DNA from 2 places in the Janthinobacterium sp. GMG2 genome. Region 2 is predicted to be linked to the other one. Evidence: predicted binding sites of a transcription regulator. Region 2 holds the regulator's gene; the other holds the start of a gene.
The links. The regulator HrcA, encoded in region 2, represses chaperone genes, less so after heat shock. The targets are predictions, from matches to a motif close to TTAGCACTCNNNNNNNNNGAGTGCTAA.
Positions count from the first base shown of each region.

Region 1 (15,521 bases), on a different contig from region 2:
TGATGGAAGTCTGGAATCTGGCACTGAGCAATCCTGAACAGTACTCGATGCACCTGACGAATCACCATGCGGAAGTGGCGGCTTTTGGCGGCATCTTCCTGCTGCTGGTGTTCCTGAACTTCCTGCTGGACGACGAAAAAGAAACGCACTGGCTGGGCCGTATTGAAGAAAAACTGGGCGCGCTGGGCAAGGTATCGTCGATTTCCGTGATGATCGCGCTGGGCACCCTGATGGCCAGCCTGTCGATGATCGAAGAAGGCCAGAAACTGGTGGTCCTGACGGCCGGCCTGTGGGGTATCCTGACCTATGTGGGCGTCGATGTGATCAGCGGCTTGCTGGAAGGCGATAACGGCGACGGCAACATGGGCGACATCGTCAAGCGCGGCGGTATTGGCGGCTTCCTGTATCTGGAAGTGCTCGACGCTTCGTTCAGCTTTGACGGCGTGATCGGCGCGTTTGCCATCACCAAGGATGTCGTGATCATCATGCTGGGCCTGGCTATCGGCGCGATGTTCGTGCGTTCGATGACGGTGTTCCTGGTGCGCAAGGGTACGCTCGACGAGTTTGTTTATCTGGAGCACGGCGCGCACTATGCGATCGGTATCCTGGCCGTGATCATGTTGGTCAGCATGAAGTTCCACATTCCCGAGATCTTCACGGGTCTGATCGGCGTGGCTTTCATTCTCGCCTCGCTGTGGTCGTCGATCCGTTACAAGCGACGCATGGCCTTGCTGGAGGGCACGGAAGATAAACAGCCTGAGCTGGAAGCAGCAGCCAAGGCGTAAGAGATACGCGGCAAACGCCACACCCGTTTGCCAGCGTGATGCAGCAAGCGCCGCCGCCGGCCTGGGGAGTCGGGCCGGTGGAGGGCGCCAGGTGTTTTGCAAGTTAATTATTCGCTGGACTTTTATTTCACATAGGAGAAATACATCATGGCAATCAGTCTGCAAAAAGGCGGCAACGTCAACCTGAGCAAAGAAGCTCCTGGCATCTCGAAGATGATCATCGGCCTGGGCTGGGATGCCCGCGCCACCGATGGCGCCGCGTTCGACATCGACGGTTCCGTATTCCTGTTGAAGGCCGACGGCAAGGTACGCGCCGACGTCGACATGATTTTCTACAACAACCTGAAATCGAGCGACGGCTCCGTCACCCACTCGGGCGACAACACCACGGGCGCCGGCGATGGCGATGATGAAACCGTCATGGTCGACCTGGCCACGGTGCCAGCCGAGATCGACAAGATCGCCGTCTGCGTCACGATTCACGATGCCGAAGCGCGCAAGCAAAACTTTGGTATGGTATCGAAGGCGTACGTACGCTGCGTGAATGCCAACGGCAACACGGAAATCGCCCGCTTCGACCTGTCGGAAGACGGCTCGGCGGAAACGGCGATGGTCTTCGGCGAAATCTACCGCAATGGCGCCGATTGGAAATTCAAGGCCATCGGCCAGGGCTACAAAGGCGGTCTGGGCCCACTCGCCGCCTCTTTTGGTGTAGGTGTATAAGATTTGATTTAAAAGTCACAACGCCTGACAAAACCGTAGCGAGCGGAAGGGAGAGGTGGCTAAGAAGCGCAACCGTACTCGAGTACGGTGAGCATCGCAGGCCGCCTATACCGACGCGCAGTAGGTTTAGTCAGGTGTTCCGCGGAGGAACAGGTATGCCAGTTTTTACTATTACCGGGGACGTCGACCCGTTCCTGCATGTGTCGCTTGCCAAGGGTGAGAAGATTTATTGCGAATCCAATGCGATGGTGATGATGGAAACCAATCTTGAGCTGAAAGGCAAGATGACTGGCGGCATAGGCGCCGCGCTGATGCGCACCTTTGCCAACGGGGAATCGTTCTTTCAGCAGCATATCGAAGCCATGCGGGGCGACGGCGACTGTCTGTTGTCGCCGACTCTGCCAGGCGCGATGCGGGTGCTCGAGGTGGGCGCCCAGCAATACATGATCAGCGACGGCGCCTTCGTAGCGGCCAGTGCTGGCGTGGAATTGAAGGTGCGCACGCAGAGCCTTGGCAACGCGCTGTTTGCCCAGAGCGGTGGTTTTTTCATTACCGAGACGGCAGGCAGCGGCCAGTTGGCGGTGTCCGGTTTTGGCGCGATGTCGATACTGGAAGTGACGCCTGGCAAGGACGTGGTGATCGATAACTCGCACGTCGTATGCTGGGACAACCGCCTGCAATACGAAATTTCCATGACGACCGGCAGCAGCGGCGGCTTTCTGGGCAATTTGATCAACAGCCAGACCAGCGGCGAGGGCATGGTATTGAAGTTTTCAGGCACGGGAAAAATCCTCGTGTGCTCGCGCAACCGCGCGGCCTTCCTCGCCTGGACCCAAAGCAAGCCGGCGTAATCAAGCAGTAACCAACCTAACAGGAGCTATGCGTATGTCTGTCAATTTGAGCAAAGGCCAGAAGATTTCTCTGGACAAAGAAGCTGGTACCACCCTGACCCGTATCACCATGGGCCTGGGCTGGGATGCGGCCAAGACCAAGGGTTTCCTCGGTTTCGGTTCGAAGACGGAAGCCGTCGACCTGGACGCGTCGTGCGTCATGTTCGATGAAAACAAGAGCACGTCCGACATCGTCTGGTTCCGCCAGCTGAAAAGCAAGGACGGCAGCATTGTCCACACGGGCGACAACCGTACGGGCGCGGGCGATGGCGACGACGAACAGATCAATGTCGATCTGTCAAAAGTGCCGGCACACGTGAAAAGCCTGGTCTTTACCGTCAACAGCTTTACTGGCCAGAACTTCTCGCAGGTGGAAAACGCCTATTGCCGCATCTTGAATGCCAGCAATAACCAGGAAGTCGCGCGTTTCAACCTGTCTGTGCAAGGTACCCACACGGCACAGATCATGGCCAAGCTGTACCGCCATAACGGCGAATGGAAGATGCACGCCATCGGCGAAAACGGCAACGGTCGCACGTTTGACGACTTGATGCCGCAGATAGCCGTGCATCTATAAGGAGCAGTACGCAGCGGGCGGGGGACGGACCGGATACCGGCCCTTGTCCGCTGCTCTATATTTAGGAGAGTATGTCGTGATGCGATTGCTGATAGCCTTGCTACTTCCGTGTCTCACGTTTTTCATGCTGGGGCGCCCGCTGGCCGGTGCCGCCGCCTTGATTCTGCAGTGCACTGTGATCGGCTGGGTGCCGGCGGCCCTGTGGGCCCTGTACACGGTGAACCAGCATAAATCGGAGCAGGAACTGGAAGGTGCGTTAAGCCGCAGCTACATGCGCAGGCGTAGTCGGCTGATTTAAATCAACCGGGCGCTTGATATCCTTGCGCTAAAGCCCGCACGAGCGATCGTGCGGGCTTTTTCGTGCCCGCTCACTTCTTGCAGCGTATCGGTACGTTCACGGAATTGCCGTCCGAACTCAGGTTGCGGTACTGCAAATCTTCGCTTTCGATGGCAAAACGGGGCACGGCGTGCACATAGCGCTGCTTGCAGACTGTGTCGTCATTGATCAGCTGGCCCGCCAGCATGTAGTCGCACAGGGCGAAGCGCGATTCCTCGTCGTCGAGGATCAGCACACGCGCGGCGCTGTACAGCGCCGATTGCAGCACTTCCGGGCTGCAATTTTCCGGGCCTGTCAGCTTCAGATGGGTTTTCGTCTGCGTGGCCAGGCGTTGCAGCTTGACGAGCGCGGCGCGTTCTTCCTTGCGGGCACTGTCGACTTGCGCATCGCCGCTGGCCAGGCGCAGTGCCAGCGAGGCGATCTGGTCGATGGAAATATGCCAGGCAAAGCCTTCGAGCCGCGTGCGGATCTGGCCCGGCAAGGGATCGGCCGCATCGACTTCGCAGCGGTACTGGCCCAGGTGGGGACGGCACAGCACGGGGATGGCAAAGGCCGAGGTACGTTTGCCCTTGACAAATTTCTGGCTCAGGTCGCCAAAATTTTCATGCGTGATGGTATCGAAGCGCGCTTGCCCAAAGCCCATCTTGACGAGGTTTTCCTTGCGCTGGCGCGAAAACAGGGCGTCGACGGCATCGTAGATATTCTTGTTGAAGATGCGGTCCAGCGGCTGGCGCTCGTCCGACATCTTTTCGAAGACGGCACTGGAATTGGGCGCGTTGGCATCGATGGAAATGAGGATGAAGGGCTTGCTGTTCAAACGCGGCGGCACGACGGCCATGTCGTTGCCGTACAGCTGCGTCAAGGCCACGTCCCACAGGGTTTCCACGCCCAGGTTGTCGGCCGCGCCGCCATCGAACAGGTGCACGTACGACGGCGATTCGCGCGACTCGGAACCGAGCTCCGGCACGAAGGTGTTTTTCGGGCGGAAACGCTCGAAGGTGACGGAATCGAACACGCCGGGAAAGGCGGCCGAGGTGGCCACGGCCGTGGCCAGGCGAATATCCTGGATCGGCGAATGCAGGGTGCCGTAAAAATACTCATAGGAAAACACCACGCGCTTGCCGCCATCGGTGGCGTCCGTCGCGTTGGCCAGGAAGATGGGGCCGTCGTGCGGCAAGTCCTCGTAGGTTTTCTTGTCGTACAGCACATCGTCAAATACGTCGGACAGGAACGAGGTACGTGTCTTGTTCGTCAACAACATCGTCGTCAGGTTGGCCGGTTTCAAAATGGTCTGGCCGAAGAAATCCGTTTTCAGCTTGCTGCGCAGCAAAGGCCAATCCGTCTGCTTGCCATGCAGCGCATAGTAGCCGCCCGCGATGGCGCCGCCCGAGACGCCGGAGATGGCCGAGGCGCCGCTGACGAGGCCGAACTGTTCCAGTTGCTCCAAGGAGGCGGCCGAGAAATTGGCTGCGCGGCTGCCCCCGCCGGACAGGGCGATGCCGATGAAGTGGTCGTTGGGCATGGGATTCTGGATGCGCGCCTTGGGCGCGTCGATGCGCAGGCGCGGGGTTTCCTGCACGGTGAACGTGCGGTTTTCGACGCCGCTGTTGGGGCGCAGGGCGAGTACCGTGCAGCCGCTCAGCAGCGCAACGAGGATACATGGTGCAAACAGGCGTGGATTCATGCGTGATCTGTGCGTAGTCATTGGTTGGGATACGGACGGAAATCGTGTGCGATTCTAGCAAACTTGTCTGTGCCTGTATCTATCCTTGCAACTGGTACGCGAGGAGGGCGGCGTTGTAACCTGCATGCACCAGCATGGGCGCCAGCAGCGAGCCGCTGCGCTCGTATGCGATGCCCGTGCACAGGCCCAGCGCGAAGGCGGGCAGCATGGCGGCCGGTGGATGCACGGTGGCAAACAGGGCGGCGGCGACAGCGATCGCCTGCCAGGCCGGCAGCGAGCGGCGCAAGCCGCCCTGCAGCAAGCCGCGGAAGATGAATTCCTCGCACAGGGGCGCGGCCAGCACGCCCAGGGCCAGCAGCCACAGCCCGTTGCCATTGAGATGCATCAATGGTGATGATGGTGGCGGCAACAGGGCCACGTAGCCGAGGCCGAACAGCGTCGCGACCAGGGCACCTGCGCTTCCCCAGCGCCATGGCTGGCGGCCTGTTGCCATGCGCGGCACGCCGGCCGTCCTGCTGCGCCAGTAGACCAGGCGCACCAGCGCATACGTGAGCGCGCCAGCGCCGCCGAAGGCGATGGCCACTTGCGCCATCGGCTCGGCCACCTTGCCTTTGAGCAGGAGCAAGGCCAGGGTTTGCAAGGTGAAGAACAGCATGGCGGCGATCAGGCCATCCGACGCGAACACGCTGGCTGGCGGTGAGGCGGCGGGATCGAGCAGGTAGGGCAGAGCGTCGCGTGCCTTTTGCCACAGGGCCACAGCCAGTGCCGCCGTCAGCACGACGAAGGCCAGCTGCTGCGCCAGGCTGCCGGCCGCCAGCGCGGTGATGTACAGGCCGGTCAGCAGCAGGTACAGATACGTGCAGGCCGGCCGTATTTTTGACGTCGCCTCGGTCGCCAGAGGATCGCTGGCAAACACGCCCAGCGCCACGGCGATCAGCGAATACAGGGGGATGCCGGCCAGCGCCAGCAGCATCAAACCCGCCATTTCCCAGCGCCAGGCGTCTTGCCAGGCCAGCGCCGCACCAAACAGGATCAATGGATACAGCAGGGCCAGCGCGGCCCACAGCTGTGCCTTTTGCCGCAGTGCCTGTTCGACGGAAACGGGAAACGTGTACAGCAGCCACAGCGCGCCGCCTTCCTTGTTGAGGGTCTGGAAGGCCGACATCATCAGCACATACGTGCCGAGGAAAAAGCCGGTGGAGGCCAGCAAGGCGGGGCTGGACAGCAATTCGTGCAGGTCGCGCGCCTGACCCGAGAATACGGCCTGACCGCCGAGGATCAGCAAGGGCAGCAGCAGGGTTTGCACGAGAAAATTGCGGTCGCGCAGCAGCAAGGTCAGTTCGCGGCGCTGGATCACCGTGCCGATGCTGGCGTGCCACTTGCCTGTGGGCGGTGCCGCCGGGAACGGCTTGCGGCTGGCCTCGCGCTGGCTCGCGCCCACCACGCCGTGGCGCAGCTGGTGGCGTAGCAGTGCCATGCCCAACAGCATCAAGCACAAGCATTGCGCCAGCAGCAGGATGGCCGGCAAGGCCGCTGTCGCACCTCGGGCATTGAGCAAACTCACCAGCAGGCCGGGTGGTGTCCAGGCGCTCCAGGCGGGCATGGCGGCGGCCCAGGCATACGCGAAGCCGCCCGTGCCCATGCCGAACGACATGCCCATATACATGGGAAACAGGCCGGCCACCGACAGCAGCGCCTGCAGGTTGCCCAGCTGCGCGGGACTGAGTGATAGGCGCAAGCCCGTGTCGACCAGGGTACGCAGCATGGCCGCCAGGGCCAGCAGGAGCAGGCAGGCAAGGAGACCCGACAGCGGCGAAAACCAGCCTTGGCCCGAATACCAGGCGATCATGGTGGTGCAGGGCCACAGCACCAGCAGGCCGAGCGGGTTGACCAGCGTGCGTTCGAGCACGCGCGCCCACAGCAAATTGCTTTTCTCGACGGGCAGGGTGACCAGCCATTCCAGGTCCCAGTCCGGCTTCGACAGTTCTCCCATGCCCAGCGGCAGCAGAACGCTGACCAGCCACAGCAGGGCCAATTGCAGGGTCAGGGCGCCCGCCAGCGCCGTACTGAAGGGTTGCTCGATCAAGTGGGCGATGACGGGCGCCAGCACGCGCTCGCCCGCGTTCATGCTGCCCTTGGCCTGGCAAACGGCCACCTGGTCGAGCAGGCAATGCATGTTCAGCAGGTTGTGGCGGGCGATATTGCCGGAGGAAAACAGCATGGGCAAGAGCAGCAGCGCGCCCAGCAGCCAGCGTCCCCGTTTCTTGCCTGGCGTGGCGGGCCGGCTCTTGCCCCCCCGATTGAACGCCAAGCCCCGGCCGCTGACGTTGAGCAGGCGCTGCAGGCGCAAGCGGGTCAGCAGCCAGACGGCGCGCCAGGCTGTGGGTGGCGCCGGTGTCATGCCGTCGACGTTTCATCGGTCAGTTGCAAGAAGATGTCTTCCAGGCTGCCGTCGCTGGACAACTGCTGGCGGATATCGTCGAGGCTGCCCGTGGCGACCAGGGCGCCCCGGTGGATGATGGCAACGCGGCTGCACAGTTTTTGCGCCATATCGAGCAAATGCGTGGAAACGAAGATCGTGGTGCCGGCCGCGGCGATGCGCAGCAAGCGTTCCTGCACGTCGCGCGAGGCACGCGGGTCGAGGCCGTTGATCGGTTCGTCGAGGATCAGCACGGCCGGGTCGTGGATCAGCGCGCACGCCAGGCCCAGTTTTTTCTTCATGCCCAGCGAGTAATTGACGGCGAAATCCTCGCTCGCTTCATCGAGCCCGAATTCCGTGAGCAGGCGTGCGGCGCGGGCGGCCGCTTCCGTGCGCGAAAAACCATGCATTTCGGCGACGAATTGCAGGATTTCACGGCCCCGCAAATAGTCGTAAAAGATGGGATTGTCGGGCAAATAGCCCACCTTGCGCTTGACGGCGGCGCCGTCGCGGTGGCAATCGAGACCATCGACCAGTACGCGCCCGCTGCTGGGCACGAGGATGCCCATCAGCATGCGGATGGTGGTGGTCTTTCCCGCCCCGTTCGGGCCCAGGAAACCGAAGACTTCTCCTTTGCCCACTTGCAAGGTCAGCGGCTTGACGGCTTCGAAGCTGCCGTATTGTTTTGCCAGGTCCTGGAACGCGATCATCGTGTGTCCCTCAGCAAGCGCCGAAGGCGGCCAGCAGGCTCCGCTCGCCGGCCGGCGTGATGCGCAGGGCGCGGCTGTCGAGTTCGCGCTCGGCCCAGCGCTGGCGCAGGGCCAGTTGCAGCAGTGCGGCTCCCAGCGCGCCGCCCAGGTGGGCGCGCCGTTCGCTCCAGTCCAGGCAGGCACAGGCGAAGCGGCGGCGCTGGCGCTGCAATTGCGGCACGTCGATGCCCAGGGCCGCCATGCCGGCCGCGCCCGCTTCCGACAGACGATATTCTCCGCCGTCGTCGAGTAGCCAGCCCTGCGCGTGCAACTGGTCGTGCAGGGCGACGGCGACGGTGCCGGCCATGTGGTCGTAACAGGTGCGCGCATGGCGCAGGCGGTCCGGGGTGGAGGGGGTAAATGGCGTTGCCGGCACGCCGGCCACCACCAGCAGCGCTTCGAGGGCTTGGCCCACTTCCGCGCTGGCCAGGCGGTAGTAGCGGTGCTTGCCCTGCGCCACCATGGACAGCAAACCATCGTCGCGCAAGCGGCTCAGATGGGCGCTAGCCGTCGAGGCGCCCACTTCGGCCAGCGTGGCCAATTCCGTGGCCGTGCGCGCATGGCCATCGAGCAGGCTGCACAGCATGCGCGCGCGGGCCGGTTCGGCGATGGCGCCGGCCAGTTGCGCCAGGCCCATGTCGGCCGAGGGAAGTTTGTCATCCATGATTCGTTCGCTGGCGAAGTGTAGTGGTGGAAGGGCCAGCATACTCGTATCCCCACTTCACTGCAATGGAATGCGCATGCATCTCGCCGCCCCCGCCGACCCTTTTTCCGCCGTCACCCATGCGGCGCCGTATGACTACTATCGCCGCCTGGCGGACGGCCCGCCGCTGCGTTTCGATGCGGCACTCGATTGCTGGCTGGCGACGGGCGCGGCCGGCGTGCAGGCCGTGCTCGAGCATCCCGCTTGCCGCGTGCGCCCGCCGGGCTTGGCCGTGCCGCAGAATCTGGCAGGCACGCCGTGCGGCGCGATTTTTGCGGAACTGGTACGCATGAATGATGGCGAACGGCATGTCGTGCCGAAACAGGTGCTGGCGCGTGCGCTGGGCCAGGTGGACCTGCTTCGCCTGCAAGTACAGACATCGCGCATGGCAGGCGACCGCGTGCCCGCCAGCGCCGCCCAGCTCAACGAAGCGATTTTTCAACTGCCCCTGTTCGCGATGGCCCAATTGCTGGGCTTTGCGCCAGCGCAATGGCCGGCGCTGGCCGAATGGACGCGCGCTTTTGTCGCTTGCCTGTCGCCGCTGAGCAATGGTGAACAACTGGCTGGCGCGCAGGAAGCGGCCGACGCCTTGCTGCAAGGTTTTGGCCACTTGCTGCGCGAGGGCAACGCGAGGCCGGGCAGCCTGCTGGCCAGTATCGCGACAGAGACCGATGCCATGGGGAGAGGCTTGCTGGCCAACCTCGTGGGCTTGTTGTCGCAGACGTGCGACGCCACGGCCGGCTTGCTGGGCAATGCCATCGTTGCCTTGCACGCGCAGCCGGAGTTGCTGCCGCAACTGTGCGCATCGCCTGAGCGGTGGCCGGCCATGCTGCGCGAAGTCAGCCGCCATGATCCCTCGATCCACAACACGCGCCGCTACACGGCGGACGTTGTGGAATGCGATGGCGTGCGCGTGCCGGCCGGTCAGATGATCGTCGTCGTGCTGGCCAGCGCCGGCCATGCGGAGTCGGGCTTTGGCCATGGCCGCCACGTCTGCCCGGGCCAGTCCATCGCGCACGCCATCGCCGCAGCTTGTTTGCAGGCGTGGGCCGACAGGCTGGAAGACATGGCGCTGGCGTGGCGTTATCAAGCGTCGCTGAACGCCCGCATCCCCGTGTTTACGCAAGGAACGGGCGCATGATCGCCGTGATTTTTGAAGTGTGGCCCAGTGCAGAAGGGCGCCAGCAGTATCTGGATCTGGCCGCTGCGCTGCGGCCCTTGCTTGACGAAGTCGATGGTTTCATTTCCATCGAGCGCTTCAGCAGCTTGAGCGATCCAGGAAAATTGCTGTCGCTGTCTTTCTTTCGCGACGAGGCGGCGTTGGCGCAGTGGCGGCAGCTGGAAGCGCACCGCGCGGCGCAAGCGGCTGGCCGGCAGGGCGTATTTGACGATTACCGGCTGCGCATCGCCGCCGTCGTGCGCGATTACGGCATGCTGGAGCGGCAACAGGCGCCGACCGACAGCCGCCAGCGCCACGATGCCTAGCGCTTAGCGGGGCAGGGCGCCCTGCGTGATCTTGACCTTGACCCGGTAGTTGGGCTCGGCTGTGTTAAGTGCGGGCGGCGTGGCCGGGTCGACGTCGAGCAAGGTAAACGTCAGGTGGTTGACGGTGACGGAACTGGAAGCGCCGGGCATGGAATCGGACAGGACGATGTCCGTGGCGCCCGCGCTGTTGAGCAAGCTGAAACTGTAGCTGACGTAGCCTTTCCATACGCACACGGCGCCTTTGCGGCAGCGGCTGTCGTTGACGCGCTCGAGTTTCAGGGTATCGGTGGCCGTGATGGCGACCTGTTCGCCCGGCGACAGCACGTGGGTGACGCTGCGCGGCGTGTTTTCCGCGTCGCCGGCGCTGCCGGCCGCGCCGCAGCCGGCCAGCACGGCCAGGCAGGCGAAGAACAGGGGAAGCAGCATGGTGCGGCAAGAGCGGGTCAGAGAATGCATGTTTTTCCTTTCAGGTAGAGCGTCCCGGGCGTGCCTGTGCACGCGTGGGATAAAATGATAGTAACAAAATGATATTTTTCTGGCGCACTATTGGCGTGCTGCCGATGAATTCACGCGCCAGCCACGCGGCGCGCCGATTACTGCGTAAAATGGCTGTTTTGAAAATCAGGAAACAACCATGAAAAAAACCGACCTGGCCAAAAGCGATGCCAAGAAACTGATGGGAAAGATGAATGTTCCCGGCGCCGGTGCATTCGGTAAGGAAGCGGTGGTCGTCGACCGCCGCGAGCAGCGCAAGCGCGACCAGGCCCTGGGCCTGGTGCCATTCGCCGTCAAGCTGAACAGCGATCTGGTCTTGCAATTGCAGACCCTGGCCAAGGAGCGCGGCGCGGATCTGAATGAATTGGTCGCCGAAGTCCTCGTCAAGGGCTTGGCCGCAGCTTAATGGGCTGCCATGTTTATCTGTTGATAAACATCAACTTGTAAAACTAAAAGGCGCCTTGCGGCGCCTTTTGCATTGCGGCATTGCTTGCGATTACACCCAGGCGGCCAAGGCGCCCTTCATTTTTTTCAGCGCCGCCACTTCGATCTGGCGGATGCGTTCGGCCGATACGCCGAACTCTTCTGCCAGCGCGTGCAGGGTGGCACCCGAGCCGTCGTCGTTGGCCAGCCAGCGCGCTTCGATGATGCGGCGCGAACGGGCGTCGAGCTTGCTCAAGGCCGTTTCCAGGCCTTCCGATTGCAAACGCGTCACTTGTTCCGCTTCCAGCACCTTGGTCGGCTCGCTTTGCTCCGACGACAGGTAGGCGATCGGCGAAAACTTGTCGTCTTCATCGTCGGTCGGCGATTCCAGTGCAATGTCGCGGCCGCTCAAGCGCGTTTCCATCTCGATCACTTCTTCGCGCTTCACGTCGAGCAGCTTGGCCAGCGCATCGATCTGCTTCGGCGTCATCGCGTCCAGGCCCGTCTTGTGGCTGCGCAGGTTGAAGAACAGCTTGCGCTGTGCCTTCGTCGTCGCGACCTTGACCAGGCGCCAGTTTTTCAGGATGTACTCATGCATCTCGGCTTTCACCCAATGCATGGCGTACGACACCAGGCGCACGCCCTGGTCCGGATCGAAACGTTTCACGGCTTTCATCAAGCCGATATTGCCTTCCTGAATCAGGTCGGCATGCGGCAAGCCATAGCCCAGATAGCCGCGGGCAATCGAGACCACCAGGCGCAGGTGCGACAGCACCAGCTCTTGCGCGGCGGCCAGGTCATTTTTTTCGCGCAGGCGTTTCGCCAGCGAAATTTCTTCGTCGTGGGTCAACATGGGCAGGCGGTTCACGGCCGAAATATAGGCGTCGATATTGCCCAGATTGCCAGTGAAACCGAGGCCCAGCGCATTACTTTTGGTCGGAACCAATGCGGACGTTGCGGACATCATAGTCATGTTTTCTCCCTCGTAGTCTTGCTTTGTTCCAGTTGGCCACGTCACGCGACGTGGTCCTGTTGTCTGTTCGTTTTTGCGTATCCGGTCTTGCACTTTGCAGAGCGCGGCACCATCTTCATCTGGCGTCCATGGCGCTACTGCCTTTGGTATGTCCCTATATTAGCACTCTCTGCCTGAGAGTGCCAATCAGCACATTTAATCGTCCTGATAGCCTAAATACTATGGCGGATTAATGCTTGATATATATCTCTGAACAGCGATTTGACCACGTAGCTAGTCTACGGCCTCTGGCTGAAGCGAGCCTTAAGAATACTTGCTAAATATCAAGATAACAGCAGACGGGGGAGGGTGACGCGCATGGCGGCGCCAGGAGCGCCGCCATGGGAGGGATGGTCAGTTCAGGCGCGCCAGGTGGCGCTGCACGCAGAGGAAGGCGCCGATCAGGCCCAGGCCGGCGCTGACGGCCAGCAAGCCCGCCATCGGCAGCGGCGCCAGCGGCACCAGTTGGAATTCGGACGCATACAGGCGGGCAAACTCGGCAATCGCGGTATTCAGCGGTTGCAAGGCCAGCGCCACGGCGCCCAGGGCCAGCGCGCCGGCGCACAGGCCCAGCAGGGCGCCCGTGTAATAGAAGGGGCGATGGATGAAGGTGTCCGTCGCGCCGATCAGTTTCGAGATGCTGATTTCATCGCGCTGCTGCATCACTTGTAGGCGGATGGTATTGAAGACCACAGCGATCACGGCCACGCCTAGGGTGATGGCCAGCAGCAGCAGCACCAGGCGCAGCACGCCCAGCAGGGCCGCCAGGCGCTTGACCCAGGCCGAATCGACCTGCGCCGATTCCACGCCAGGCAAGTGGCGCAGCTGTTCCGCGACGGCATCGACGTCCTGCGCTTCACTGGCGCTGCTGAAGGCGTCGAGTTTCAGCACATAGCTGTCGGGCAAGGGATTGTCGCCCAAGGTGCTCAGCACATCGGCCAGGCCATTCTTGTTTTTCAGGGTATCGAGCGCCTGTTCGCGCGGGATGAAGACGATCTTTGCCTTTTGCTCGCCCACGATCTTGCGCATGGCGCTGGCCAGGGCCACTGCTTGCTCGCGCGGCGTGTCAATCTTCAGGAAGACGCTGATTTCCGGGTCGACCGACATCTGTTCCGACATCGGGCGCACATTGTCGAGCATGGTCAAGCCGGCGAACGGCAGCGACAGGGCAATGGCGACGACGACGACGTTCAACAGAAAGCCGCCCGGCGACTTGCGCAAGTGAATCAGCGCCGAGCCCAGCGCGAAGCGGTGTTGACGGAACCAGCCTCTCATGGCTGTTCTCCCTGCGCGTCGTCCAGGCCGGGGGGCGGTGCAAAATCGGGATCGGGCGGAGCGAAGACGGGCGCTTGCGTGGCCTTGTCGATGGCGACCAGCTGGCCGTTTTTCAGGTGGATCACGCGGGCGGCGGCGTCGAGCATCTGTTCGTCATGGCTGGAAATGAGGCAGGTCACGCCCACCGAGTGGAAGGCTTTCAGGGCGTCGAGCACCTTGTTGGCGCTGGCGCGGTCCAGGTTGGCCGTCGGTTCGTCGGCCAGGATGATCTGCGGCCGGTTGACGATGGCGCGCGCGATCGACACGCGCTGCTGCTCGCCGCCCGACAGCGACAGCGGCCGCGCCATGGCGCGGTCCAGCAAGCCCACCTTGTCGAGCGCGGCGCGCGCGCGCTGCTCGGCGGCCGCCTTGTGGGCGCCCACGACGAGCAGTGGCAGCATGACGTTGGCCAAGATGGAGCGGTCGTTCAATAACTTTTGCTGCTGGAAGATCAGGCCCATGTTACGGCGCAAAAACGGCACGCCGGCCGGCTTGATCTTTGCCATGTCCTGGCCATTGACGATCAGCTTGCCCGACGTGGGGCGTTCCATGGCGGCGATCATTTTCAGCAAAGTGGATTTGCCGGCGCCGGACGGGCCGGCCAGAAACACCAGCTCGCCCTTGGCAATACTGAGCGAAATGTCGCTGAGCGCCACGGCATCGGGGGAGTATTGCTTGGAGACGTGCTGAAATTCAATCATGTAGGTAGGCTTATCCGAGCAGCGCTTCGACAAATTCGGCAGCCACGAACGGCTGCAAGTCTTCAATTTTCTCACCGATGCCGATGAAATACACGGGCACGGGACGCACGCGGGCAATCGCCGCCAGCACGCCGCCCTTGGCGGTGCCGTCCAGCTTGGTGATCACCAGGCCGCTTAACTGCAGGGCATCGTCGAACGCCTTCACTTGCGTGAGGGCGTTCTGGCCTGTGTTGCCGTCGATGACGAGCAGGGTTTCATGCGGCGCGCCATCCATGCCCTTGCCGATCACGCGCTTGATTTTCTTCAATTCTTCCATCAGGTGCAACTGCGTCGGCAAGCGGCCTGCCGTGTCGACCATCACCACGTCGATGCCGCGCGCCTTCGCCGATTGCACGGAGTCGTAGGCCACGGCGGCCGGGTCGCCCGATTCCTGCGAAATCACGGTGACGTTATTGCGCTCGCCCCAGACCATCAGCTGTTCGCGCGCGGCGGCGCGGAAGGTGTCGCCCGCAGCCAGCAGCACGGACTGGTTGTTCGACTGCATGTGCTTGGCCAGCTTGCCGATGGTGGTGGTCTTGCCGGCGCCATTCACGCCGGAAATCATCATCACGAGCGGCTTGTGACGGCCCAGCTCGAAGCGCTTTTCCAGTGGCGAGAGCAGCTCGATCAGCAGCACTTTCAGCGCGGCCTTGACGGCGGCGGCGTCGAGCAGCTTGTCTTCCTTGACCTTTTTCTTCAATTCCGTCAGCAGGAATTCCGTGGCGTCGATGCCCGCGTCGGACATCAGCAGCGCCGCTTCCAGCTCTTCGTACAGGGCGTCGTCGATCTTTGCGCCGACGAACAGCACGGACAAGGTGTTCGAGGTTTTCGACAGGCCGGCCTTCAGGCGCGTCATCCACGATTTTTTCTCGGATTCGGCGGCCACGATCACGGGCACGAGCTCGGCCGGCGCGCCGCTCAGCGGTGCAGCGGACGGGGCTGCTGCTGGCGCGGCAGGCGGCGTGGCGGCGGGAAGGACGAGGGGCTCGGCTGGCGCAGCCTCGGGAGCGATGGGTTTTTTCTTGAAGAAACTAAACATGGATGTGTGGTGGCGGGTGCTGACCTAAGGCCCGGCGGCGCCGGACACTGTTGATCCGGCTATTCTACCAGAGCGCGCCCGGCCCTTCATGCTTTACTGTTCGATTGGCAACATTGTGCGGCTATCCACGGAGATCGCCGCAGTTG
Region 1 is NZ_JAXAWA010000009.1:72,206-87,726, reverse strand. It holds gene SKZ59_RS25915 (DUF475 domain-containing protein) at 1-785, shown strand, start outside; gene SKZ59_RS25910 (TerD family protein) at 933-1,508, shown strand; gene SKZ59_RS25905 (TIGR00266 family protein) at 1,664-2,359, shown strand; gene SKZ59_RS25900 (TerD family protein) at 2,394-2,975, shown strand; gene SKZ59_RS25895 (hypothetical protein) at 3,055-3,273, shown strand; gene SKZ59_RS25890 (patatin-like phospholipase family protein) at 3,344-4,996, opposite strand; gene SKZ59_RS25885 (type II CAAX endopeptidase family protein) at 5,076-7,397, opposite strand; gene SKZ59_RS25880 (ABC transporter ATP-binding protein) at 7,394-8,125, opposite strand; gene SKZ59_RS25875 (metalloregulator ArsR/SmtB family transcription factor) at 8,136-8,828, opposite strand; gene SKZ59_RS25870 (cytochrome P450) at 8,905-10,008, shown strand; gene SKZ59_RS25865 (antibiotic biosynthesis monooxygenase) at 10,005-10,352, shown strand; gene SKZ59_RS25860 (hypothetical protein) at 10,356-10,808, opposite strand; gene SKZ59_RS25855 (hypothetical protein) at 10,987-11,253, shown strand; gene rpoH (RNA polymerase sigma factor RpoH) at 11,344-12,237, opposite strand; gene ftsX (permease-like cell division protein FtsX) at 12,637-13,557, opposite strand; gene SKZ59_RS25840 (cell division ATP-binding protein FtsE) at 13,554-14,297, opposite strand; gene ftsY (signal recognition particle-docking protein FtsY) at 14,308-15,375, opposite strand.
Region 1: the regulator HrcA is predicted to act here: its motif matches at 12,403-12,429, upstream of rpoH (RNA polymerase sigma factor RpoH).

Region 2 (15,521 bases):
CTCGCCTTTCAAGCCTTCGAGCATGCGCACCAGGCGCGCCGGATCGCCGGCCAGCATGGCTTCGGACAGCTTGAAGACATCGTAGCGGGCCACGTTCAGCACCGCGTCCTGCACTTGTTCGTACGTCAGCTTGCCCGCGGCATGCAGCAAGCCCAGTTTCTGGATTTCCTGGTGCGCCGCCAGCAAGTTGCCTTCCACCCGCTCGGCGATGAAGTCGATGCTGGCCCGTTCGGCACTTTGTCCCTGCGCGGCCAGGCGCTGCGATATCCATGCCGGCAACTGCGCCCGTTCCACATTCGGAATATCGATATACACGGCCGCCTGCTGCAGGCTGGCGACCCAGGCCGCCTTCTGCGTGGCCCAGTCCAGCTTGGGCAAGGTGATCAGGGTCAGATTATCGGGACTGAGGTTTTTGGCGTAGCTTTGCAGCGCCGCGCCGCCATCCTTGCCCGGCTTGCCGGTGGGGATGCGCAGCTCGATCAGTTTTTTATCGCCGAACAGCGACAGCTCCTGGTTCGCCGCCAGCAGTTCGCCCCACTTGAAGCTGCGCTCCACCGTCAGCACGTCGCGCTCGGAATACCCTTGCGCGCGCGCCGCGCGGCGGATCTTGTCGGCCGCTTCCAGCGCCAGCAGGTGTTCGTCGCTGGTGATCACATACAGCTGCGCCAGCGGCTTGGCCACATGCCCATCGAGCGCGTCTATCCGCAATTGCATGGCGTCCCCGTTACTGCTGCGGGGCTACCGGCGCGACCGGCGTCACGGGCGCTACTGGCGCCACCGACATGGCCGGCAGCACCGGCTTGATGGCGGCCAGACGGCGCATGATCTGCTGCACCAGGTCGTTGCGCATGTCGCGGTACAGCGCCGCTTCCTCGGTTTCCTTGGCCAGCACCTGTCTGTCGTCGAAGGTGATAGGACGCACCAGGCTGATGGTCGTCGGTGCCAGCAACTGGTTGCCGGCCTTGTCCAATACGCGGAAATTGATCGCATAGCCGAGTTGGTACTCTTGTACGCGGCCGCTGGTATTCAGGGACAAAATGGTCTTGGTACGATTCCTCTCCGGATCGCTGAGCACCTCAAGAACGGCGTCGGCGCCATCCTTGGTATTGACCACCTCCGTGCTGCCAATGGCGCGGATATAGCGCTTCAGGCCGATCGCCAGCGGCGACGAGTCGGGCAAGCCGATGTACATCGTCGCGAACGGCAGCATGAAACTGCCGTTCGAACCGCGCAAGTGAAAGCCGCAGGCTGACAGCAGGACGGTCAGGCCCAGCGCCAGCACGGCGCGGCGGCCCAACAGCGATACTTGAGAGGAAGTCGTCATGATTACACCACGATGCTGATTAACTTGCCTGGCACGACGATGATCTTCTTCGGCGTGGTCTCGACGTACTTCTGCACACTTTCGCACGCCAGCGCGGCCGCTTCGATGCTGGCCTTGTCCGCATCCTTGGCGACCGTGATCGAGCCGCGCAGCTTGCCGTTCACCTGGATCATCATCTCGATCTCGGACTGTTCCAATGCGGCCGGGTCGACCTGCGGCCATGCCACGTTGAGCAGATCGCCGTGCACGCCAGCGTAACCGAGTTCCTGCCACAGCACGTGGGTGATGTGCGGCGCGACAGGGTTAAGCAGGCGCAGGAAGATGGAGAAGCCTTCGGCGATCAGCGCCTTCGACTGCGCGCTGTCATCGAGCTTCGCCGATTCCAGCGTATTGAGCATCTTCATGCAGGCCGACACCACGGTGTTGTACTGGATGCGCTTCAAGTCGTAATCGGCTTGCTGCAGCAGCTTGTGCAATTCGCGGCGCAGGTTTTTCTGCGCGTCGCCCGTGGCCGGTGCGGCACCGCCAGCCAGTGCGGCCTGGATCGTGGCCGACTGCGCGTAACCGAAGTTCCACACGCGGCGCAGGAAGCGGTTAGCGCCTTCGACGCCGCTGCCCGACCATTCCAGCGTCTGTTCCGGCGGCGAAGCGAACATGGTGAACAGGCGGGCCGTGTCGGCTCCGTACTGCTCGATCTGCGCTTGCGGGTCGATACCGTTGTTCTTCGACTTCGACATTTTTTCCGTGCCGCCGATTTCCACCGGCTGGCCATCGGCCACCAGGACGGCGCTTTGCGGGCGGCCCTTGTCATCGAGCGACAAGCGCACGTCGTCCGGGTTGAACCAGGTGGTCTTGCCCGCCGCGTCCTTGCGGAAGTAGGTTTCGTTGAGCACCATGCCCTGCGTCAGCAGGTTGACGAATGGCTCGTCGAACTTGACCAGGCCGAAGTCGCGCATGATCTTGGTCCAGAAGCGCGCGTACAGCAAGTGCATGACGGCGTGTTCGATGCCGCCGATGTACTGGTCCATCGGCATCCAGTAATCGTTGCGCGCGTCGACCATGGCGTCGTTCGAGCCTGGCGAGGTATAGCGCATGTAGTACCACGACGAATCGACGAAGGTATCCATGGTGTCCGTCTCGCGGCGCGCCGGCTTGCCGCACTGCGGGCAGTCGCACTGCAAAAAGGCTTCATATTTGTTCAGCGGATTGCCCGTGCCGTCCGGCACGCAGTCTTCCGGCAGCACTACCGGCAAGTCTTTTTCCGGCACCGGTACCACGCCGCAATCGGCGCAATGGATCATCGGGATCGGCGTGCCCCAGTAGCGCTGGCGCGAAATGCCCCAGTCGCGCAGGCGGAACGTGGTTTTCTTTTCGCCCAGGCCCAGTTCGGCCAGGTCGGCCGCCACCGCATCGACGGCGGAAGCGAAATGCAAGCCGTCGTATTTGCCGGAAGCGACGCAGACGCCGTCCTTGCTGCCATACGATTCCTGCCAGGCGTCCGTCGAAAATTCCTGGCCCTTGACTTCGATCACTTGCTTGATTGGCAGATTGTATTTCTTGGCAAAGCCGAAATCGCGCTCGTCGTGCGCCGGCACGCCCATCACGGCGCCATCGCCGTAGGTGATCAGGACGTAGTTGCCGACCCAGACTTCCACTTGCGCGCCCGTCAACGGATGGGTGACGAACAGGCCGGTCGGCATGCCCTTCTTCTCCATCGTTGCCATGTCCGCTTCGATCACGGAACCGAGCTTGCATTCGGCGTTGAAGGCCGCCAGCGCAGGATTGCTTTGCGCGGCGTGGATGGCCAGCGGGTGCTCGGCGGCCACGGCGCAGAAGGTCACGCCCATGACGGTGTCAGGACGCGTGGTAAACACATACAGCTTGCCGTCGCCGATCAGAGCGCCTTCGGCATCCGCGATTGTGTGCGGGAAGGCGAAACGCACGCCCGTCGACTTGCCGATCCAGTTGGTCTGCATGATGCGCACGCGCTCGGGCCAGCCCGGCAACTTGTCGTCCACATAGGCCAGCAATTCTTCCGCGTAATCGGTGATGCGCGCGTAGTACATGGGGATTTCGCGCTTTTCGATCAGCGCGCCCGAACGCCAGCCCTTGCCATCGACCACTTGTTCGTTGGCCAGCACGGTCTGGTCGATCGGGTCCCAGTTCACGGTACCGGTCTTCTTGTAGATGATGCCTTTTTCCAGCATCTTGAGGAACATCCACTGGTTCCATTTGTAGTATTCAGGCTTGCAGGCGGTCATTTCGCGCGACCAGTCGATGGCCAGGCCCATCGATTCCATCTGCTGCTTCATGTGGGCAATGTTCGAGTACGTCCATTGCGCGGGCGGCACGTTGTTGGCCATGGCCGCGTTTTCCGCCGGCATGCCGAACGCATCCCAGCCCATCGGCATGAGCACGTTGTAGCCGTTCATGCGCAGGTAGCGGTACATCACATCATTGATCGTATAGTTGCGCACGTGACCCATGTGCAGCTTGCCCGAAGGGTAAGGCAGCATCGAGCAGGCAAAATACTTGCCTTTCGGGAAACGCGGGTCGTGTTCGACGGCTTTATAGGCGTCGATCGCCTTCCAGTGCGATTGGGCGGCTTGTTCGACGTCGGCGGGACTATATTTATCTTGCATGATGTGCGGCCAATAGTGGATATGAACCGAGCATTATACTGGTTGTCGCCGCTCGATAGCGCGGCGCGCTGGCGGCCCGGGCGCGCATATTTTGGCCGGCGCACAATTATGCTGTGTAAGATATACGCAATCTTGTTCTTTGCATCAAAGCCGGCCATGATCGTCTACCAGGAATATCCGCCCATCCCCGCCCTGCGGCCCTGGCTGGAGTGCGTCTGGACGTGCCGCGTGCAGACGGGCGCCACGCCCTTCACGCACCAGGTCTTGCCCGACAATTGCATCGACATCCTGTGCCAGGACCAGCAGGACGCCAGCTTTGCCGTCGGCATGATGACGGCGCCCATTGCCGTCGTCAGCCAGGGCCTCGTGCAAACGGTGGCGGCCCGCTTCAAACCGGGCGCGGCGGCACGCTTCTTCCAGCTGCCCTTGTGTGAACTCAACGATGGCCGCACGGGATTGCAGCAGCTGTGGGGCCGCGAGCTGGCGGCGCGCCTCGGTGACGCGCTATGGAGCGAGCCTTTGAGCAACGTGCAACGAGTTTCCATTTTGCAAGAATATCTGCTGCTGCGCTTGCGCACCGCGCCGCCACGGCGCCAGGCTGGCGCGGCCGACCACGCGATCGCGGCCATCGAGGCGGCATCGGGTCAGGTGCGCGTGGATGGCCTGGCGCGGCAACTGGGCGTGTCGCGCCAGCACCTGGCGCTGCAATTTCGCCAGCAAGTGGGCATCAGCCCGAAGCTGTTTGCCCGCATCTGCCGCTTTCGCGCGGCCAGCCAGGGCATGCGAAGTCTGGCGGGCCAGCAGGACTGGGCGCAAGTGGCCTTGCAATATGGCTATTTCGACCAGTCGCACCTGATCCACGACTTCCAGGATTTCGCCCGCAGTTCGCCCGAGGCGTGGCTGGCGGGTCGGCGCACTTGAATACCTTCCATTTTTACAATCACACGCCGCGCGCCGGTGGCATGATGACCGTATTCTTCATTCATCAGGAGTAGCACATGATCAAAGGTTTACGCACCGTCACCTATCCCGTCCCCGACCTGGACAAGGCCAAGGCCTGGTACAGCCAGGTATTCGGCACGGCGCCATATTTCGACCAGCCCTTCTATGTCGGCTTCAATATCGGCGGCTTCGAGCTGGGCTTGCTGCCGGACGGCCAGCCGGGCACGCAGGGCAGCGTGACGTACTGGGGCGTGGACGGCATCGAGGCAGAGGTCGAACGCATCGTTGCGCTGGGCGGCACCCTGCACCACCCGCTCACGGACGTGGGCGACGGCATCCGCACGGTGGAATTGCTCGACCCGTTCGGCAACCAGATCGGCCTGATCGACAATCCCCATTTCGATACCGCCAAGGTCGCCTAGGCCGCCTCGTCCTGCAACCATTGCCGGAACTGCTGCAAAGCCAGTTTTTCATGCGCCGCCTCGGGCGTGATCAGGTAATACGCGCGCTGGCCGCGCAGTGGGCGCTCGCATGCGATGCGCAATTCGCCGCGCGCCAGTTCCGCTTCGACCAGCATACGCGGCAGCAAGACCACGCCCTGCCCCTGCACGGCCGCCATGGCCAGCATGGAAAACAGCTCATAGCGGGCGCCGTAGCGCGCCAGTTCCCCATCGACCTGCATGGCGTCAAACCACTGGCGCCAGGCGCCCGGGCGCGTACTTTGCTGCAACAAGGTCAATTCCAATAAATCCTGCGGCTGCCAGTCGCTGCGCGCGGCCAACAGGCGGGGGCTGGCGACGGGCACGATTTCTTCATGCATGAGCAAGGTGGCGCGCGTGCCGGGCCAGCGCGCCAGTTGCTCGGGCGTGCCCGCGTACAGGGCGCCGTCGTATTCCGTATCGGCAAACATGAACGGTTTCGTGTAGGCGTCGATATGCACGACGATGTCCTGGTGCAAGCCCGCCAGTGAAGCCAGCCGCGGCATCAGCCAGCGCGTGGCAAACGTGGGGACCGAAGCCAGCTGCAAGGCCCCGCCACCGCCCTGGCGCGCCATGGTGTCGAGCGTGTCGCGCTCGAGGCCATCGAGACGCGCCGCGATCTGCCGCGCATACGCGGCGCCGGCGCTGGTCAGCAGCACGCCATGGCGCGTGCGCTGGAACAGTTGCACGCCGAGAAAGCTTTCCAGGGATGAAATCTGGCGAGACACGGCACTTTGCGTCAGCGACAGTTCGCGCGCCGCATGCGTGTAGCTCTGGTGCCGCGCAGCCGCCTCGAAGCAGTTCAGGGCTTGCAGCATGGGAATTTTGCGTGACATGGGGAGTATCCGGCCGGTGAAAGGCTCCTAGTATGCCGCAAGATATGCGCCACACGCATGTCTGGGTGCGAAAAAATCGTTTGCGCAAGGCTAGGCAAAAACCTACCATGAGCCATATTCAATCTTGCGCCGGTCACCGGCGCTCACCTGCGAGGCCTGTGATGAGCAAAACCGTATTCGACTGGAATTCCCCCCTGCTGCTGGAAGAACAACTGACGGGCGATGAACGCGCCGTGCTGGAAGCGGCCCGCGACTATTGCCAGGGCAGCCTGGTGCCACGCGTACTCGAATCGTTCCGCCATGGCCGCACGGATGCGGCCATCTTCCGCGAAATGGGCGAGCTGGGCTTGCTGGGCACCACCATTCCCGAAGAATACGGCGGCGCCGGCCTGAACTATGTTTGCTACGGCCTGGCCGCACGCGAAGTCGAGCGCGTCGATTCGGGCTACCGTTCGATGATGAGCGTGCAATCGTCCTTGGTGATGGTGCCGATCAACGCCTTCGGCAACGAAGAAACCAAACAGAAATACCTGCCGAAACTGGCGACGGGCGAATACATCGGCTGCTTCGGCCTGACGGAACCGAACCACGGCTCCGACCCTGGCAGCATGGTCACGCGCGCCCGTAAAGTGCCGGGCGGCTACAGCCTGTCGGGCGCAAAGATGTGGATCACCAACAGCCCGATCGCCGACGTGTTCGTCGTCTGGGCCAAGGACGATGAAGGCGCGATCCGCGGCTTCGTGCTGGAAAAAGGCTGGAAAGGCTTGTCGGCGCCGGAAATCCACGGCAAGGTCGGCTTGCGCACCAGCATCACCGGTGAAATCGTCATGGATGAAGTATTTTGCCCTGAAGAAAACGCCTTCCCCGACGTGCGCGGCCTGAAAGGCCCGTTCACTTGCCTGAACAGCGCCCGCTACGGCATTGCCTGGGGCGCGCTGGGTGCGGCCGAAGACTGCTACCTGAAAGCACGCCAGTACACGATGGACCGCCAGCAATTCGGCCGCCCATTGGCCGCGAACCAGCTGGTGCAAAAGAAACTGGCCGACATGCTGACGGAAATCACCATGGGCTTGCAAGGCTGCTTGCGCCTGGGCCGCATGAAGGATGAAGGCTCGCCCGCCGTGGAAATCACCTCGATCATGAAACGCAACAGCTGCGGCAAGGCGCTCGATATTGCCAGAGTGGCGCGCGACATGATGGGTGGCAACGGCATTTCCGACGAGTTCGGCGTCATCCGCCACCTGGTCAACCTGGAAGTGGTCAACACCTATGAAGGCACGCACGACGTGCACGCGCTGATCATCGGCCGCGCCATCACCGGCATCGCCGCCTTCAACTAATGGACGCCTTGGCTTCCACCTTGCGGCCCGCGCCGCTGACCGGCTTGCGCGTGCTCGACCTGTCGCGCGTGCTCGCCGGCCCGTGGGCCGGGCAAATGCTGGCCGACCTGGGCGCCGACGTCGTCAAGGTGGAACAGCCTGGCCGCGGCGACGACACGCGCTCCTGGGGCCCGCCGTATCTGAAAGACGAGGATGGCCGCGACACGGCCGAGGCCGCCTATTTCCAGTGCGCCAACCGCAACAAGCGCTCCCTGTGCATCGACCTGGCCGCGCTAGAAGGGCAAGCGCTGGTGCGCAAGCTGGCTGCCGAATCGGACGTGCTGCTGGAAAATTTCAAGCTGGACGGTTTGAAGCAATATGGCCTCGATGCGGCCAGCTTGCTGGCACTCAACCCGCGTCTCGTCTACTGCTCCATCACGGGCTTCGGCCAGGATGGGCCGTACGCGGCGCGCGCCGGCTATGACTTCCTGATCCAGGGCATGGGCGGCTTGATGAGCATCACGGGCGTGCCTGATGGCCAGCCGGGCGCCGGGCCGCAAAAAGTGGGCGTGGCGCAGACGGACATCCTGACGGGCCTGTACGCCACCATCGCCGTGCAGGCGGCGCTGGCCGAACGGGAACGCTCGGGCCTGGGCCAGCATATCGACCTGGCCTTGCTCGACGTGCAGGTGGCGGCGCTGGGCAACCAGGCGGCCAATTACCTGTGCGGCGGCAAAGTGCCGCAGCGCATGGGCAATGCGCACCCGAACATCGTGCCTTACCAGGACTTTCCCACGGCCGATGGCGACATGATTCTGGCGATCGGCAACGATGGGCAGTTTTCGCGCTTTTGCGCCGTCGCCGGCCACCCGGAATGGGCGCAGGATGAACGCTTCGCCACCAATCCGCAGCGTGTGGCGCACCGGGCGATATTGATCCCCTTGATGCGCCAGACCACGGTCATGCGCACGACGGCCGAGTGGATCAGCGCGTTCGAGGCGCAAGCCGTGCCCTGCGGTCCCGTCAACCGCATCGACCAGGTCTTTGCCGACCCGCAAGTGGTGGCGCGTGGCTTGAAAGTGGAGATGCCGCACCCGACGGCGGGCACGGTGGCGCTGGTGGCCAATCCCGTGCGCCTGTCTCAGTCTCCGGTGCAATACCGTTTGCCGCCGCCGTTGCTGGGGCAGCATACGCAGGAAGTGCTGCAACAGTGGCTGGGATTGGACAGTGCGGAAATTGACGGCTTGCGTGAGCGCAAGGTGGTGTAAAGATTGATTGGAAGAACGTAGGTCGGATTAGCGCTTGCGCGTAATCCGACACCGCACCCAGCGCCAACAATGTTGTCGGATTACGGCCCGCAGGGCCTAATCCGACCTACGATTCTATTTACTTGAGTACCAGCTTCAACGCCGGCTTTTCGCCGTAATCGTCGTAGCGCTCATTGATGCCGGCGATACAGAACGTGATTTCTTCCAGTAAATCAGGCACTTGCGCCTTCATGGTCTCCGCATCCTGCACAACAATCTCGAGCACTTCGTTCGGCTTCAAACGGAATTGCGTCATGTTTTCGTCATCGCGCAAATAGCTGAGGCAATCGACCCAGGCATCCATGCTGTTGCCGTAGAACTCGGGGAAACCGAAGGCTTGCACGCATTGCGCGTGAAAGCTCGCTTCGTCGCTGATGTCTTTTCCATTCAGGATGGCAGTGGCCATGGTGCTCCTCAGCTCTTCAGCGACAGCACATCCTGCATGTCGAACAGGCCGGTCGGCTTGTCGGCCAGGAAACGCGCGGCGCGCAGGGCGCCGTGGGCGTAGGTGACGCGGCTGCTCGACTTGTGGCTGATCTCGATGCGCTCGCCGATGCCGGCAAACAGCACCGTATGGTCGCCGACGATATCGCCGCCGCGGATGGTGGCAAAGCCGATGGTCGACGGATCGCGTTCGCCCGTCACGCCTTCGCGGCCGTAGACGGCGCATTCCTTCAGGTCGCGGCCCAGGGCGCCGGCCACCACTTCACCCATTTGCAGGGCGGTGCCCGATGGCGCATCGACCTTGTGGCGGTGATGCGCTTCGATGATTTCAATGTCATAACCTTCGGACAGGCTTTTCGCGGCCAGTTCCAGCAGCTTCATGGTGACGTTTACGCCCACGCTCATGTTCGGTGCGAACATGATGGCCGTCTTTTCGGCGGCGGCGGCAATGGCGGCCTTGCCAGCGTCATCGAAACCGGTGGTGCCGATGATCATCTTGATGCCGTGCTCGGCGCAATACGCCAGGTGCTGCAAAGTGCCTTCAGGGCGCGTGAAGTCGATCAGGTAATCGGCGCCGGCCAGGCCGGTGGCCAGGTCGGACTCGATCAGCACGCCGGCAGGCTTGCCGAGGAAAGCGGCGGCATCCTGGCCGACGGACGGTGAGCCGGCGCGGTCGAGCGCGCCAGCGAGCACGGCGTCGGGCGCGTTGCTGACCGCTTCGATCAGGATATGGCCCATGCGGCCGCTGGCGCCAGCGATGGCGATTTTCAGTTCAGTCATTTTATTCTCTTACAACAGCTTATTTGATGGGTTCGGCAGCAGGTGCAGGTGCCGGCTCGGCGGCAGGCGCCGTTGCGGGTGCAGGGGCAACTTCAGGCTTGCTCACAGGAATAGCGGGGGCGGCATCGGCCGGCACCGGCACGGCGCTTGGCGCCACGGGCGATGGCACGACGGCGGCAGGCACGTCGGCCTTGGCGACCTTGGCGAATGGCGACGGACCGGCGATACGGTCGATGTATTCTTTCTCCGTCGGCAAGTTGCCGCCTTCGAAACGTTCCACTTTGCCATCCTTGCCGAAGTACACAACCACGCGGCTGCTGGTGGTTTCGCCACTGCCCCGGGCCAGGCGGAATGGGTAATCCCAGCGGTCGGCATGGAAGATATCGGTCAGCAGCGAGGTGCCGAGGACGAAACGCACCTGGTCGCGCGTCATGCCCACTTTCAACTGGGCCAGCATCTCTTCGGAGACAAAGTTGCCTTGTTGAATGTCAGGACGATAGGGCGAGAAAAACCACATGAATTTTTGCAGCGGCGTAATAGTGGTCGTTTGTGCGCCCTGTTCGGGGACCAGTTCCTTGCCTTCTTTTTGAGCAGCTGCCGGCTTTTCGCCAAGGATGCCACGGCTGGCGCAGCCGGACATGGCCAGCGCGACACAGACCATGCCTGCCACGACTGGTGCTCGGAATGAAATACGGTGCCAGAGAGATGGCAATACAGCCGGTGTTACGCGCATAAATGACCTCAATTTGATGAACAAAACGCCAGGAGTGGCCGGCCTGCCAAAAAATGCATATTTTGGCACTCCCCGCTAAAACGCTATATGATAAAGCACCTGACCCACATACGAGCAACAAACATGAGTAACAATCCTAGTGATCTCAAGGCAAGCGGCCTGAAAGCCACCCTGCCACGGCTGAAGATACTCGATATCTTCCAGAGTAGCCCGGTACGCCACCTGACGGCGGAAGACGTCTACAAGATTCTGCTGGCCGATAATATGGATGTCGGCCTGGCAACTGTCTACCGCGTCCTGACCCAATTCGAACAGGCAGGCTTGCTCAACCGCAACCATTTTGAAACCGGCAAGGCGATTTTCGAACTCAACGAAGGCTCCCACCACGACCACCTGGTGTGCCTCGACTGTGGCCGGGTCGAAGAATTCTTCGACGAAGAAATCGAAATCCGCCAGCAAAAAGTGGCCGAAGAGCGCGGCTTCAAGATCGCCGAACACGCGCTGGCCATCTACGGCAACTGCACCAAGACGGCTTGCCCGCACAAAACCGCCTGATTCGTTCCGGCCGCTCCCATGGAGCGGCTGGCGCATCAGGCAGTACGATCAATGATGGCTGAGCGCGCTTGACAGCAACTTGGCCGTGATATCGACAATCGGGATGACGCGCTCGTAAGCCATGCGCGTCGGTCCGATCACTCCCAGCGTTCCCACGATCTTGCCGTTGACTTCATACGGCGCCGTCACCACGCTCATTTCATCCATCGGCACCAGGTTCGATTCGCCGCCGATGAAAATCTGCACGCCCGTCGCCTTGCTCGACACGTCGAGCAGCTGCATCAAGCCCGTTTTTTGCTCGAACATATCGAACATCTGGCGCAGCGAATGCATATTCGATGACAGATCGCTCACGCTGAGCAAGTTGCGCTCGCCGGAAATCACCATGTCGTCGCTATGGTCGGCCATCGCCTCGCTGCCAGCCTCCACGGCCGCCTGCATCAGGCTGCCCATGTCGTCGCGCAACTGGCGCAGCTCGCCCTGCAGGCGCACGCGCACGGCGTCGAATGACAGGCCGCCATAGTTCTGGTTGATGTAGTTGGCCGATTGCACCAGTTGCGCCGGCGTATAGTCGGCCTCCGTCAGCAATAAACGGTTCTGCACGTCGCCGCCGGGCGCGACGATGACGAGCAGGATGCGTTTTTCGGACAGGCGCAGAAATTCGATTTGCTGGAACACGGATTCGCGGCGCGGGCTGAGCACGACGCCGGCAAACTGCGACAGCGACGACAGCATCTGCGCCGCGTTGGCGATGGTTTTTTGCGGCTGCGGCGTCTGCAGGCGCATGCGCGACTCCACCAGATGCTCGTCCAGATGCCGGACAGTCAGCAAGGTGTCGACAAAGATGCGGTAGCCACGCGGCGTGGGGATGCGTCCGGCCGAGGTATGCGGACTGGACACATAACCGAGCTCTTCCAGGTCAGCCATGATGTTGCGGATCGTGGCTGGCGACAGGTCGAGGCCGGAAATTTTCGACAAGGCGCGCGAACCGACCGGCAGGCCGTCGGCGATATATCGCTCGACCAGGGCTTTCAGCAGTGTTTGGGCACGTGTATCGAGTTGCATGGTGTTTTATTTAAGCAAGTATTTTATTAAGCAAGCGGCAACGAAAGCGGCCGAACGTGCATCAACAGCGCCTATTATGCACGTTCGTCCGCCCGGCGGCGATCAATCTTCCAGTTGCCCCTGCAGCCACAGCAGCAATTCATCAAAGTTGGCGCAGATGGCGTCGGGCTGCACGCCGGCGGCCAGGTGGGCGTCGCCACCCTTGCGGTTCATCCACACGGCACGCATGCCCGCCCCTTGCGCCCCCGTCACATCGAAATACAGATCGTCGCCGGCATACACGGCTTCATGGGGCGCCACGCCCAGCGCGGCGCAACCGGCCAGGAAGATGCTGGCGTCGGGCTTGGCCACACCGAAATCGCTGGCGGCGATCGATACCTTGAAATGCTGCGCCAGGCCGATAATTTCAAGGTCCGCATTGCCATTCGAAATGGAGCCGACCAGCATGCGCTGGCCCATCCAGGCCAGGCCAGGCAACACATCGTCATACGGCTGGACGCGATGGCGCGCCGCCAGGAACTGCGCGATGGCGCCATCGACGAGGGCCGGATCCTCGCCGGCGGCCTCGAAGGCGGTCAGCAAGCCCGCGCGGCGCAACTCGATCAGGTTGCCATGAAAATGCGGTTGTTCATTGAGCATGGCTAGCCGGTGCTGGCGCAGCACCTCGATGGAAAACTGCTGCGCCACCTTGGGCGCATGCGTGGCCAGCCAGTCGTGCAGCAGGGTTTCGGCGGCGGCAATCACGGGCGCGATGGGCCACAGAGTATCGTCGAGGTCGAACAGGATGGCCTTGGGCGGCACGGCAGGTTTTACAGGAGCAAGGGACATGGGATTCACGGTGGATGCCGCGCCACAGTGCGCAGCCTGCATCTATTGTCGCACCGATCGCTGCCACCGGCATGGCTGCGCCCCCGTGAAATGGGGCCGGGCCAGCGCTTCCCGGCGAAAAATTGTTACAGGGTGATACAAGGCAAGATCATTCAGCTTGCCAGATAGACTAAAATAGGCGCCATTCCAATGCGGCGCCAGCGTCCGCGTTGCGCTACCCAACCTAATTCGTTTTGGAGAATGTATGAAAAATTTGTACCTGCGCTCGATGCTGGCGGCGGCTTGCGCCGTCACATTGGCAGCCTGCGGCGGCAGCGGCGGCAACCTGTATCTGAGTGGCCAAGTGTCCAATCTGGCAAAAGACGGCCTGATTCTCCTCAATGACGGCGAACGCTTGCCGGTCTCCGCAGGCCAGACCTCGTTTGTTTTCACCAAGCTGGTCAACACCGATGACCGCTACGACATCAGCATCGCACAACAGCCCAAAGGCGCCGTGTGCACGATTACCAATAGCGCAGGCAAGGCATCGAGCTATACCGTGACCACTGCCCTGGTGACTTGCACGACCAATACCTACCCGCTGAGCGGCACGATCACGGGCCTGACCGCCGACGGCTTGACCTTGGCCATTGGCAACGCCAGCACCAGCCCGCTGAAAGGCAGCACGAGCTATACATTCCCGGCTGTCAATGACGGCATCGCCTACAATATTTCCATAGCGACGTATCCAGCGGGCCAGACGTGCAGTTTCGTGGGCTCTGCCAGCGCCAACGGCCGCGATGTCGTCGGGACCATGGGCTCAGCCGCCACGACCGGCGCCACACTGAACTGCACGGCGCAGTAAGCCACGCGATTCGTCACCACTATATTGGATTGGAGAAATACATGAAGTTATCCTGCCTGCGCCCACTCGCCGCGCTGCTGTTGACCCTGGGACTGGCTGCTTGCGGCGGCAAGGCCTCGTATGATGTCAGTGGCACCATCAGCAACTTGAACACCGACGGCCTGGTCCTGGCCAACGGCGGCGTCCCCCTCCCGGTCAAAGCCGGCCAGACCTCGTTTACCTTTGCCAAGCGCATCGACTATGGCACCGACTACAACATCACCGTGCAGACCCAGCCAGCCCACATGACTTGCGCCATCAGTGGCGGGACCGGTTCGGCCGGTCATTACCTGAGCATCCAGGCAGCGGTCGTGTGCACGCAAAATAGCTACACGGTTGGCGGCACGGTGACTGGCCTGACAGCCGACGGCCTGGTCTTGATCAACGGCAATGCGCAAACCACGGTGGCCAAGGGCAGCACGACCTTCACCCTGGCATCGCGTGTTGCCGATGGCGACAAGTATGGCATCAGCGTATTTACCCAGCCAACCGGCTTGAAATGCAGCGTGGCGCCCAACACTGGCGTCGGCGTGATGGGCGAAGCGAACGTGACCACCGTGCAGATCGCCTGCAATCCGGGCTAACGCAGTAACGCTGGCAGCCGCGACGCAGCTGCCAGGAAGAGATATCACTGAAATATATAGTTGATATTCGAAAGATAAATTGGAGTTATATGTGGCGATGCAGCATAATGCATCTGTCTCCTCCAACTCTTCCAAGAATTGGATTTAGCCCGCTTTTACCAGCGGGCTTTTTTTTGCCCAAAATTCCTCAAGCGGGTTTATTCAAGTCCGGCTGCAGCATCTGCACGATGCTGGAGAAATCCTGCTGCGCATAACCGGCTTGCGCATGCATCTGGTACAACTGGCGCACCAGCCCGCCCAACGGCGTGGGCGCGTTTGCCGACAGGGCCGACTGCTGCGCCAGGCCCAGGTCTTTCAGCATCAGCGCCGTGCCGAAGCCGCCCGTGTAATTGCGCGACGCGGGCGTGCCATCCATGACACCGGGCCACGGGTTGTACACTTCCAGGGTCCAGTTGCGCCCCGAGCTCTTGGCCATGATGTCGGACAACACTTTCGGATCGAGGCCATGCGCCACGCCCAGGTTCAGCGCTTCGGCCGTGCCTGCCATCAAGATCCCCAGCAGCATGTTGTTGCAAATCTTCGCTACCTGGCCCGCACCTGCCTCGCCCGCATGGAAGATGTTCTTGCCCATCTTTTCCAGCAATGGACGCGCCTGCTGCAAGGCCGCTTCGCTGCCGCCGACGATGAACGTCAGGGTGCCGGCCGCCGCGCCCGCCGTGCCGCCCGAGACGGGCGCATCGATCATGGCAAAGCCGCGCTCGCTGGCCGCCTGCGCCACTTGCCGTGCCACGTCGGCCGCG
Region 2 is NZ_JAXAWA010000001.1:128,940-144,460, reverse strand. It holds gene holA (DNA polymerase III subunit delta) at 1-714, opposite strand, end outside; gene lptE (LPS assembly lipoprotein LptE) at 725-1,324, opposite strand; gene leuS (leucine--tRNA ligase) at 1,327-3,966, opposite strand; gene SKZ59_RS00620 (helix-turn-helix domain-containing protein) at 4,099-4,887, shown strand; gene SKZ59_RS00615 (VOC family protein) at 4,965-5,330, shown strand; gene SKZ59_RS00610 (LysR substrate-binding domain-containing protein) at 5,327-6,223, opposite strand; gene SKZ59_RS00605 (acyl-CoA dehydrogenase) at 6,385-7,563, shown strand; gene SKZ59_RS00600 (CaiB/BaiF CoA-transferase family protein) at 7,563-8,810, shown strand; gene SKZ59_RS00595 (barstar family protein) at 8,929-9,255, opposite strand; gene dapB (4-hydroxy-tetrahydrodipicolinate reductase) at 9,264-10,073, opposite strand; gene SKZ59_RS00585 (outer membrane protein assembly factor BamE) at 10,093-10,734, opposite strand; gene fur (ferric iron uptake transcriptional regulator) at 10,930-11,361, shown strand; gene hrcA (heat-inducible transcriptional repressor HrcA) at 11,410-12,426, opposite strand; gene SKZ59_RS00570 (HAD family hydrolase) at 12,529-13,254, opposite strand; gene SKZ59_RS00565 (hypothetical protein) at 13,499-14,098, shown strand; gene SKZ59_RS00560 (hypothetical protein) at 14,140-14,721, shown strand; gene mmsB (3-hydroxyisobutyrate dehydrogenase) at 14,909-15,521, opposite strand, start outside.